2 regions of the Kitasatospora sp. NPDC004272 genome follow, and region 1 is predicted to be linked to the other one. Evidence: riboswitches for the same ligand, from Rfam matches in the RefSeq annotation. Region 1 holds a riboswitch; the other holds the start of a gene.
The links. Region 1 has a riboswitch for cobalamin ahead of ACWEO5_RS16405 (HoxN/HupN/NixA family nickel/cobalt transporter). Riboswitches for the same ligand answer to the same signal wherever they lie in the genome.
Positions count from the first base shown of each region.

Region 2: it holds a riboswitch for cobalamin, as region 1 does, so the genes downstream of both, ACWEO5_RS09850 (ribonucleoside-diphosphate reductase subunit alpha) here and ACWEO5_RS16405 (HoxN/HupN/NixA family nickel/cobalt transporter) in region 1, are expected to answer to the same signal.

Region 1 covers NZ_JBSGET010000046.1:12,031-17,445, reverse strand. Annotated here, with positions in the region: gene ACWEO5_RS16425 (aminopeptidase P family protein) at 1-372, opposite strand, end outside; gene rpmG (50S ribosomal protein L33) at 506-670, shown strand; gene ACWEO5_RS16415 (type B 50S ribosomal protein L31) at 718-960, shown strand; gene ACWEO5_RS16410 (XRE family transcriptional regulator) at 1,010-1,585, opposite strand; gene ACWEO5_RS16405 (HoxN/HupN/NixA family nickel/cobalt transporter) at 1,675-2,796, opposite strand; cobalamin riboswitch at 2,827-3,035, opposite strand; gene ACWEO5_RS16400 (DUF6445 family protein) at 3,137-3,829, opposite strand; gene ACWEO5_RS16395 (Fpg/Nei family DNA glycosylase) at 3,914-4,720, opposite strand; gene ACWEO5_RS16390 (DUF6924 domain-containing protein) at 4,789-5,250, opposite strand; gene ACWEO5_RS16385 (helix-turn-helix domain-containing protein) at 5,261-5,415, opposite strand, start outside.
Region 2 covers NZ_JBSGET010000022.1:9,085-14,499, forward strand. Annotated here, with positions in the region: gene ACWEO5_RS09835 (histidine phosphatase family protein) at 1-554, shown strand, start outside; gene ACWEO5_RS09840 (GlxA family transcriptional regulator) at 574-1,617, opposite strand; gene ACWEO5_RS09845 (GNAT family N-acetyltransferase) at 1,887-2,381, shown strand; cobalamin riboswitch at 2,643-2,769, shown strand; gene ACWEO5_RS09850 (ribonucleoside-diphosphate reductase subunit alpha) at 2,944-5,358, shown strand; gene ACWEO5_RS09855 (ribonucleotide-diphosphate reductase subunit beta) at 5,358-5,415, shown strand, end outside.

The DNA.
Region 1 (5,415 bases):
CCGGACCGCCCCGGCGAGCCGGGCGACGGTGCGGTGCCTGGTCACGGTGAGGTCGTGCTCCTCGACGGCGAGGTCGCGCACCCGCAGCCGGGCGGCGGCCTCGGCGGCGGCGGACGCGGCGTCCGCCTCGGCGGGCACCGGCAACCGGGTGACCTCGGGGTCGGCCTGCCGCTCGCCGCCCTCCTCTGGTTCGGCGCCCTCGGGCGCCGCGAGCACCGCGCGGTCGCGGGTGAGCAGCAGCGCGGCGCCCAGCGGCGGGCAGCCGGTGAGGTAGCGGACGTTGGCGGCGCGCGTGATCAGCGCGGCGTCGGCCCCGGAGGCGCTGCAGTACTCGCGGAGGCGTTCGCGTCGGGCGGCGTGCGCGTCGGACATGGTCCGAGCGTACGAACGGGTCGGGGCGGCCGCCTGTCGGAACCGGCTGGGCGGGTGGGGAATGCCCGCGGGGGTGCCCGTGTTGTGGCGTAGTGAAAACGGCAATCGTTGCCGGGAGAGGGAGGTCGAGACGATGGCACGCAGCGAACTGCGACCGGTGGTCACGCTCCGGTCCACGGCGGGGACGGGCTTCGCGTACGTGACCCGCAAGAACCGCCGCAACGACCCGGACCGGATGGTCCTGCGGAAGTTCGACCCGGTGGCCGGGCGGCACGTGGAGTTCCGCGAGGCCCGCTGACCCGCACCCGTCCGATCCAGCACGCACCCAGCGAGGAGGAAGCAGTCATGCAGCAGGGAATCCACCCCGAGTACCGTCCGGTGGTGTTCCGGGACAAGACCGGGGGCCTGTCGTTCCTGACCCGCTCCACCGCCGCGAGCGAGCGGACGGTCGAGTGGGCCGACGGGCGGACGTACCCGGTGGTCGACGTCGAGACGTCCTCGGCGAGCCACCCGTTCTACACCGGCCGGGCCCGCCTGATGGACACCGAGGGCCGGGTCGAGCTGTACCGGCGCCGGTACGGCGGCTGACGGCGCGCGGAGCGAGGGGCCCCGGGTTCGCCCGGGGCCCCTCGCCCGTTCAGGCGCCGGGCGGGGGGACGGAGACCACCATGGTGACCCGGCAGGGCACCTCGCCGTCGTTGCGGTAGCCGTGCGCGGTCCCGGCCTCGTAGGAGGCGGTGGACCCGGCCGGGACGCGGTGCTCACGGCCGTCCAGGACGAGGGTGAGGACGCCCTCGTCGACCCGGGCGATCTCGACGCTGCCGGGCGGGTGCGGGTCGGAGGCGTGCGACTCCCCGGGGTGCAGGAGCCAGGCCCACAGCTCCAGCGGGCCGGGGGCCTCGGCGCCGCCGAGCAGGGTGCCGCTGCCGCCGTCGGGGCCGGTCCACAGCCGGACGGCCTCCTCGGCGGGGACGATCCGGACGGCCGAGGCGGCGTCGTAGTCGAGCAGCCGGGCGATCGAGACGCCGAGCGCGTCGGCGAGCCGGACCACGGTGCCGATGCTCGGGTTGGTGCGGGCCTGTTCGATCTGGACCACCATGCCGCGGCTGACCCCGGAACGGGCGGCCAGCGCGTCCAGGGTGTGGCCGCGGTCGAGGCGCATCCGCTTGAGGTTGCGGGCGAGGGCCTGGGTGACGAGGTCGGGTTCCGGCACGCGGGGTCCCTGTTCGGGTCGGGGCGGGCCGCGCTCCGGCGGCCGGGGAGGTCCACCGAACTGTACTGCGCGACCCGCCCGACGGTGCGTCAGGAGGCCCCGGCGCCCGCTCCGCCGAAGGCCCGGGAGCGCTTGGCGATCCGCCAGTAGCCGATCGCGGCGGCCCAGACCACCACGAACAGGCCGACGATCACGAAGCCGACGTTGTCCAGGCTGAGGCCCGCGATCCATCCGGTGACGGGGTCGGCCAGGTCGAACTTGTCGTGCAGCACCGCGACCAGCTCGATGGTGCCGATCACGAAGGCCACCGCGATCGACAGCCCGGTGATGGTCAGGTTGTAGTACACCTTGCGGACCGGGTTGGCGAACGCCCACTGGTAGGCGAAGTTCATGAACGTGCCGTCCAGGGTGTCGAACAGGCTCATTCCGGCGGCGAACAGCAGCGGCAGGCAGACCACCGCGTACCAGGGCAGCCCGGAGGCCGCGCCGGAGCCCGCCATCACCATCAGGGTCACCTCGGTGGCGGTGTCGAAGCCCAGGCCGAGCACCATCCCGACCGGGAACATCTGGCCGGGGCGGCTGATCGAGCGGGTGGCCCGGTTCAGCAGCCGGGCCAGCAGGCCGCGGGCGTTCAGGTGCTTCTCCAGCTCGGCCTCGTCGTACTGGCCGGCCCGCATCGCCCGGAACACCCGCCAGATGCCCAGCAGGGCCACCAGGTTGAGCGCCGCGATCAGGTAGAGGAAGGCGCCGGACGCGGTGGTGCCGATGGTGCCGAGCACCCGGTGGGTGGTGGAGTCCTCGTCCATCAGGGTGCCCGCCAGCGCCGCGCCCCCGGCCACCAGGCCGGCCATCAGCACCACCATCGAGGAGTGGCCGAGCGCGAACCAGAAGCCCACCGAGACCGGGCGGCGGCCGTCCGCCATCAGCTTGCGGGTGGTGTTGTCGATCACCGCGATGTGGTCGGCGTCGAAGGCGTGCCGCATGCCCAGGGTGTAGGCGGTGACGCCCAGGCCGACGCCGAACACCTGGGTGCCGACCTTGTAGTCGTACGGCGCCACCAGGAACAGCAGCGTCCCGAACGCCACCACGTGCAGCGCCAGGATCACCGCCATCAGGCCGGCCGTGCGCAGGGTGTCCTCGCGCCGCCAGCGGAAGGAGGGAAGGGGGGAGCCGGGCTTGTGCCCGGGCAGGGTCGACTCATGCGCGGTCATCCGCGTTCACGCTCCAGCACCTCGTGGATCACTTCGTGAGATGCCGTGGCCGGTCTCCTGGCTGACGGGGTGTTGCGCGCCGGCTCCCGGCCTTCCCGGCCGCGAGCGGCCAGTGGCACGGGGTGGGAGCCGACGACTCCCCGATCACAGTGGCGAGGGCCGCTCCGGACTCCTGCGTCCCACTCTCGTGACGGACGCAGTGCACCGGCTTCCCGAACACCACGGCCCGCCCACCGTAGGCCCGCCGGGGGCGCGGCGGCAAGGGCGCCCCCGGGTCCGGGTGGCGCAGATCACGCCTGGTCAGGGCCGTGCTGACGAGCGGTCAGGCCGTCCGGGCGGCTCAGGCCATCCAGAAGAAGACGCAGGTCATCCGCTTCTGCTCCAGCGTCGCGCCGTGGTACTCGGTCGCGGTGTGGATCAGGTTGGCGGTGTAGAGCAGCAGCCGGTTGTAGCGGTGCGGGACGGCCAGGTCCTCGGTGAACGAGTCCGGCGGGACGAAGCGGGTGCCGAGCGCGTCCACCAGGTTGTCGTGCGGGGCGACCACGCTGTTGCCGCCGAGCCGGCCGCCCGGGAAGCTCTGCCGGTGGAAGCTGGTGCCGCAGCGCTTGGGGACGGCCGGGTTGAGGTACAGCACGGCGGCGTACCGGCACAGCGAGCGCGAGTCGGTGTGCGGGCGCGGCTCGCACTCCCCCGCGCCGACCACCTGCACGCAGTTGTGGTTGAAGGTGCCGCCCCCGGCCTCGTCCAGCGCCCAGATCCGCTCCGCCCCGGTGGCCCCGCGGACCAGCTCCTCGACGTGCGCCAGCTCGTCCGGCTCCAGCCCGGGCATCGCGCGCAGCCCCGGCCAGGACTCCGGCCGGTGCGGGTAGCCCTCGTCCCAGTCGGTGCGGGCCAGGTGCCGGGCCCGCACCGCGTCCGGGTCCGGCAGGACGTCGTCCAGCACCCAGTAGTCGCGTCCCCTGGTGGGCTTGCGGTACGGCAGGACCGGGAGCGCCGGGGTGGGGCGCGGGCCCTGGAACGGTTGCACGGGCATGCACCCGACAATAGGAGCGCCGTTCCGGGCCCTCGCCCAAGGCGTGGTCAACCTTGCGTCAAGGCTTGATCCGCCGACGGCCCGTCAGACCTGCTGGCAGCGCGGGCACCAGAACAGGTTCCGGGCCGCCAACTCCTCGGTGCGGACCGGGGTTCCGCACACCAGGCAGGGCTGGTCGTGCCGGCGGTAGACGTACACCTCGCCGCCGTGGTCGTCCACCCGCGGGGGGCGGCCCATCGCCTCCGGGGTGTGCTCGGGGCGGACGGTGTCGATCCGGCCGGCGGCCACGCCGTCGTGCATCAGGGCGACCAGGTCGGCCCAGATCGCGTCCCACTCCGCGCGGGAGAGGTCGCGGCCGGCCCGGTGCGGGCTGATGCCGAGCCGGAACAGCACCTCGGCGCGGTAGACGTTGCCGACGCCGGCCAGCACCTTCTGGTCCATCAGCAGGGCGGCGACCGTGCTGCCGCTGCGGGAGATCCGCTGCCAGGCCGCGTCGCCCGCCTCGCCCGGGCGCAGCGGGTCCGGCCCCAGCCGGCGGTGGACGGCGGCCTTCTCGGCGGGGGTGAGCAGTTCGCAGGCGGTCGGGCCGCGCAGGTCGGCGTAGCCGCCGTCGTTGACCATCCGCAGCCGGACCTGGCCGACCGGCGCCGGGGCCCCGCCCGCACCGAACTCGTACTTGCCGTACAGGCCCAGGTGCACGTGCAGCCAGTGCTCGCCGAAGCCGAGGAACAGGTGCTTGCCGTGCGCCTCCGCCTCGTCCAGCACCCGCCCGTCGATCAGCGCGGCCCCCTCCGCGAAGCGCCCTTGCGGGCTGGACACCCGGACCGGGCGGCCGCCGAACCGCTCGTCGTTCTCCCTGGCCAGGCGGTGGATCACATGCCCCTCGGGCACCGGCGTCAACTCCTCGGTCGTGGTGGTCGGCGAGGAGTCCATCCTCCCAGGGCGCACGGACAGCCCGGTCAGCCGGCCCCGGGCCGGTAGCAGCCCTCCGGGTCGCGGCGGGCGGCGGCGGCGAACTCCTCGAAGCCGAGGTTGCCGATCGACAGGTTGGCGTTGATCTCCCCGACGGCGGCCGCCAGGGCGCGGAACTCGGCGCCGTGCTCGATCTCCTGGGCGTACCACCCGGGCTCCGCGCAGTCCTCGGGGAGCAGCGTGGTGACGGCGAGCAGCGGGTGGCCGGGGCCGGTCAGCGCGGTGCGGTCGGCGAGGAACAGCACGTTCGGGCCGCCGTCGGCGGTGGCCCGGGCGGCGGCCACCACCTCGGCGGGGGCGGCGTCGGCCCAGCCGGGGTCGTCGACCAGGTGGACGTCCGCACCGAGCGCGGCGCGCAGGGCCTGCCAGCCGGGCTCGTGGCCGTCGGTGTGGTCGGTGCGGACGATCAGGGCGTCGTGCTCGCCGATGTCGGCGACGGGCGGGCGCACGGGGGCTCCTTCAGAGGGTGGCGGCGGTGTCGCGCAGGGTGGTGAGCGCCTCGCGGGCCAGGGCCGTGAAGTCCTGGCCGGGGCGGGCGGTCCAGCGGGCCAGGGCGGTGCCCAGGGCGAGCAGGGTGAGCTGGGCGGTGAGGACGGCGGCCGGCTCGGGGACGC
Region 2 (5,415 bases), on a different contig from region 1:
AGGACCAGGCCCGCGACCTGGGCCGCTGGTGGGCCGAGCGACCGCCCGCCGACCGGCCCCGCTCGGTGTGGTGCTCCCCGTACGTGCGCACCGCGGAGACCGCCCGGATCGCGCTGGCCCAGGCGTCCGGGCTGGGCGCCGTCCCGGTGGGGCTGGCGGTGCGCTACGACGAGCGGCTGCGCGACCGGGAGCTGGGCGTGCTGGAGATGCTCACCAAGGCGGCCATCGAGCGCGACCACCCGGCGGAGGCCGAGCGGCGGCGGCGGATGGGCGAGCTGTACTACCGGCCGCCCGGCGGCGAGTCCTGGCTGGACGTGGCGCTGCGGGTGCGCGACCTGCTGCGCGACCTGTACGAGGAGGAGGCGGGCCGGCCGGTGCTGGTGGTGGCGCACGACTGCACGGTGCTGATGCTGCGGCACGTGCTGGACCGGCTGCCCGAGGAGGAGCTGCTGGCGCTGGACCCGGTGGCGAACTGCTCGGCCAGCGTCTGGCGGGCCCGCGAGGGACGGCTGCGGCCGGCCGGCTGGAACCAGACCGGCCACCTGTCGGCCTGACCCGCCCCGCCCCCGCCGCTCAGCGCCCCGCCGCCCCCGCCCCCGCCGCCCGGAGTTCCGGCTCGCGGCCGTCCGGCTCACGGTCCCCGGTCTCGGGCCCGGCGGGCCGTCGCGGGCCGCCGAAGGCCCGCCGGTACGCCTGCGGGGTGGTGCCGAGCCGGAGGCCGAAGTGGTGCCGCAGCGCGGCGGCGTTGCCGAAGCCGCAGCGGGCGGCGACCGCGTCCACGCTCTCCCCGGTGGACTCCAGCAGGCGCTGGGCGAGCAGCACCCGCTGGCCGGTCAGCCAGCGGTGCGGGGTGGTGCCGGTCTCCTGCCGGAAGCGGCGGGCGAAGGTGCGCGGCGACATGTGGGCGAGCCGGGCGAGCTGGTCGACGCCGGTGTCCCGGTCGAGGTGGCGGCGCATCCACTCCAGCACCGGGGCCAGCGACTCGCCGTCGGCCTCGGGCAGCGGGCGGCTGATGAACTGGGCCTGGCCGCCGTCGCGGTGCGGGGCGACCACCATCCGGCGGGCGATCGCCCGGGCCACCTCGGCGCCCTGCACCTTGCGGACCAGGTGCAGGCAGGCGTCGATGCCCGCGGCGGTGCCGGCCGAGGTGATCACGGGGTGGTCGTCGACGTACAGCACGTCGGGTTCGACGGTGGTCAGCGGGAAGCGCTCGGCCATCAGGTCGGCGTACCGCCAGTGGGTGGTGCAGCGGCGGCCGTCGAGCAGGCCGGCCGCGCCGAGCAGGAAGCTGCCGGAGCAGATCGACAGCAGGTGGGCGCCGCGGTCGTGGGCGGCCCGCAGCGCCTCGACGACCTCCGCGGGGTACTGCTCGCGGATGCCGGTGGCGGTGGTGATGACCAGGTCGGCCGCGGCGATCCGTTCGGGGCCGTGCGGGACGTCGATGGTGAACCCGGCGTGGGTGCGCATCGGCCCGGGGCGGTCGCCGACCAGCGCGAAGTCGTAGACCGGCAGGCCGGATTCGGCCCGGTCCAGGCCGAACACCTCGCAGGCCACGCCCAGTTCGAAGGGGTGGACCTCTTCCAGCACCACCACGGCGACGTTCTCCAGCTTTCGCATCCCGCCAGGATGGCAGTGGCAGGATTTCGTGGCAATGGTGCGTTCCTGCCACTCGTGGGCGGCCGCCGGTGCGCGGACAGTGGAGGCATGACCACCGCGCTCGCCCTGCTGGGCCTCCTCGGCACTTTCGGACTCCTCGGCGTCCTGGTCGGCCGCGACCTGGACCGGCACGGCCGCCACGGCCGCGACAACGCGCACCGCCCGACCGGCTACCCGTTCGACCCGGACCTGGCCGACCCGCGCCGCCGGCCGTCCGGCACACTGGCCGGATGCGCTCCCCGACCGTCCGCCGTGCCCTCCTCCCCGACCTCGCCGGAGCCGGAGAGGTCAGCGTCGAAGCCTTCGTCGGGGACGGCCACACCCGTCCGGACTCTCCGTACGCCGACCTCCTGCGCGACACCGCCCGCCGCAACCGGGAGGCCGAGCTGCTGGTCGCCGTCGACGGCGCCGGGGCGGTCCTCGGCTGCGTGACCTTCGCGCCCGGCGGCACCCCGTGGGCGGACGTCGCCGGGCCGGGCGAGGGCGAGATCCGGATGCTCGCGGTCGGCGCGGCGGCCCGCGGCCGGGGCGTCGGCCGGGCGCTGGTGGTGGCGGCGATGGACCGCAGCCGGGAACTGGGACTGGCCGGGATGGCCTTCTCCACCCGTCCGACGATGACCGCCGCGCACCGGATCTACGAGGCGCTGGGCTTCGTCCGCGCCCCCGAGCGGGACTGGTCGGCCGCCCCCGACGTGGACCTGATGGTCTACACGATGCGGTTCTGAGGCCCGGGGCCGGCGGCCCGGCGGACGCCCGCGGGCGACGCGCCGGGCTTCCCGGTTTTTCTCCGGCCGATCGGAAACATCCGCGGCCCGTTCCCCGTTCTCCCCCTCGGCCGTCCGCTTCGGCCGGGCCGCCGCAGACGGCACCGGGCGCGGGGCCGACGGTCCCTCAGGAGCCGTCCGCCCCGTTTTCGTTGTCTACGCGCGGCGCCGCCGACGCGACACGCGCTACTACATCTGGTGCTTCCAGCTCCAGTCGCCACTACATGTATGCTCACTCTCGCTGTCGACGCAGGGGAATCCGGTGGAAGTCCGGGACTGCCCCGCAACGGTGAGCGGGCTGCAGCGACGCCCGCGCAGTCCGAGGACCTGCCGACGGCGTGCGACACGGCATCCCCGCAGACGCCATGCAGCACAGCTTTGCCGTCCGGTCTCGCGGGCGGACCGGGGGTGGTCTTCGGCGCGCCGGAACGCGTTCGCGTTCCTTCGTGCTGCCCTCCCCTGGCCGCGTGCGGTGCCGGACACCCGAGAGCACGTCCGCCGCCGCCACAGGAGAGAGTGCGCCTTGACCGTCGCCGCCTCAGTCACCCTGCCGTCCCAGGGATCCGCCGACGCCTTCACCGACCCCGGTGCGGCGTTGCTCCGGCTGCTCACCGACCGCAGCACCGACCTCCCCCAGGTGGACCCCGGCCACGTCGCCGCCGCCGCGCTGCGCGGCCGCCACGCCGGTTCGGACTTCGCCGAGCTCCGCGGGCTGGCCGTGGAGGCCGCCGCGTCGATGATCGCCGAGGACCCGCAGTACTCGAAGCTGGCCGCCCGCCTGCTGGCGCTGGAGATCCGCGACGAGGCCGCCACCCAGCACGTCACCTCGTTCTCCTCCTCGGTGGCCGTGGGCCACGCCGAGGGCCTGATCGGCGACGCCACGGCCGCGTTCGTGGCGCAGCACGCCGACCTGTTCGACTCGCTGATCGACGAGTCGGGCGACGACCGCTTCGAGTACTTCGGCCTGCGCACCGTGCAGTCCCGCTACCTGCTGCGCCACCCGATCACCCGCAAGGTGGTCGAGACCCCGCAGCACTTCCTGCTCCGCGTGGCGGCGGGCCTGGCGGTCGGCACCTCCGAGGAGTCGGTGCGCGAGGTCGCCGAGCTGTACACCCTGATGAGCCGGCTGGAGTACCTGACCAGCTCGCCGACGCTGTTCAACTCCGGCACCCGGCACCCGCAGATGTCCTCCTGCTACCTGCTGGACTCGCCGCTGGACAACCTGGACTCGATCTACAACCGGTACGCCCAGATCGCCCGGCTGTCCAAGCACGCCGGCGGCATCGGCCTGTCCTACTCGCGGATCCGCTCGCGCGGCTCGCTGATCCGCGGCACCAACGGCAAGTCGAACGGCATCGTGCCGTTCCTGCGCACCCTGGACTCCTCCGTGGCGGCGGTCAACCAGGGCGGCCGGCGCAAGGGCGCGGCCTGCGTGTACCTGGAGACCTGGCACGCCGACATCGAGGAGTTCCTGGAGCTCCGCGACAACACCGGCGAGGAGGCCCGCCGGACCCACAACCTGAACCTGGCGCACTGGATCCCGGACGAGTTCATGCGCCGGGTCAACGCCAACGCCGACTGGTCGCTGTTCTCCCCGGCGGACGTGCCGGAGCTGGTGGACCTGTGGGGCGCCGAGTTCGACGAGGCGTACGTCAAGGCCGAGCTGGCGGGCAAGGCCGTGCGCACCATCCCCGCGCAGACCCTGTACGCCCGGATGATGCGCACCCTGGCGCAGACCGGCAACGGCTGGATGACCTTCAAGGACGCCTCCAACCGGGCCGCCAACCAGACCGCGCTGCCGGGCCGCACGGTGCACTCCTCGAACCTGTGCACCGAGATCCTGGAGGTCACCGACGACTCGGAGACCGCGGTCTGCAACCTCGGCTCGGTCAACCTGGGCGCGCACGTCGCCCCCGGTGCCACCGCCGCCGACCTGCTGAGCGCGATGGACTGGGACCGCCTGGACGCCACCGTCCGCACCGCGGTGACCTTCCTCGACCGCGTGATCGACATCAACTTCTACCCGACCACCGAGGCCGGGACGTCCAACTCCCGCTGGCGCCCGGTCGGCCTGGGCGTGATGGGCCTGCAGGACGTCTTCTTCCAGCTGCGGATCGACTTCGACTCCGCCGAGGCGGTCGCCCTCTCCACCCTGATCGCCGAGCGCATCATGCTCACCGCGTACGAGCGCTCCGCCGACCTGGCCGAGCAGTTCGGCCGGCACGAGGCGTACGGCGAGACCCGGGCGGCCCGCGGCCAGCTGCACGTGGACCACTTCGGTGCGGCGAACCCGCACTGGGCCGCGCGCTGGGAGGCGCTGCGGGCCCGGATCGCCGAGGTCGGCCTGCGCAACTCGCTGCTGCTCGCGATCGCCCCGACCGCGACCATCGCGTCCATCGCGGGCGTCTACGAGTGCATCGAGCCGCAGGTCTCCAACCTGTTCAAGCGCGAGACCCTCTCCGGCGAGTTCCTCCAGGTCAACCCGTACCTGGTGCGCGAGCTCAAGGAGCTCGGCGTCTGGGACCAGCAGACCCGGGACGCGCTGCGCGACGCCAACGGCTCCATCCAGGAGTTCAACTGGCTGCCGCAGGAGGTCCGTTCGCTGTACCGCACGGCGTGGGAGCTGCCGCAGCGCGCGCTGATCGACCTGGCCGCCGCCCGGCAGCCGTACATCGACCAGAGCCAGTCGCTGAACCTGTTCATGGCGGCGCCGACCATCGGCAAGCTCTCCTCGATGTACTCCTACGCCTGGAAGGTCGGTCTGAAGACCACCTACTACCTGCGCTCCCGCCCGGCGACCCGGATCGCCCAGGCCGCACCCGGAGCCGCCCGCACCGCCGCCCCCGTCCCGGTGCAGTCCCCCGCCCTCTCCCAGGCCGAGCAGGACGCCATCGCCTGCTCGCTGGAGAACCCCGAGTCCTGCGAGGCGTGCCAGTAATGAGCACCGAAGACCAGAAGAAGATGCTGCTCGACCCGGGCTTCGAGCTGACGCTCC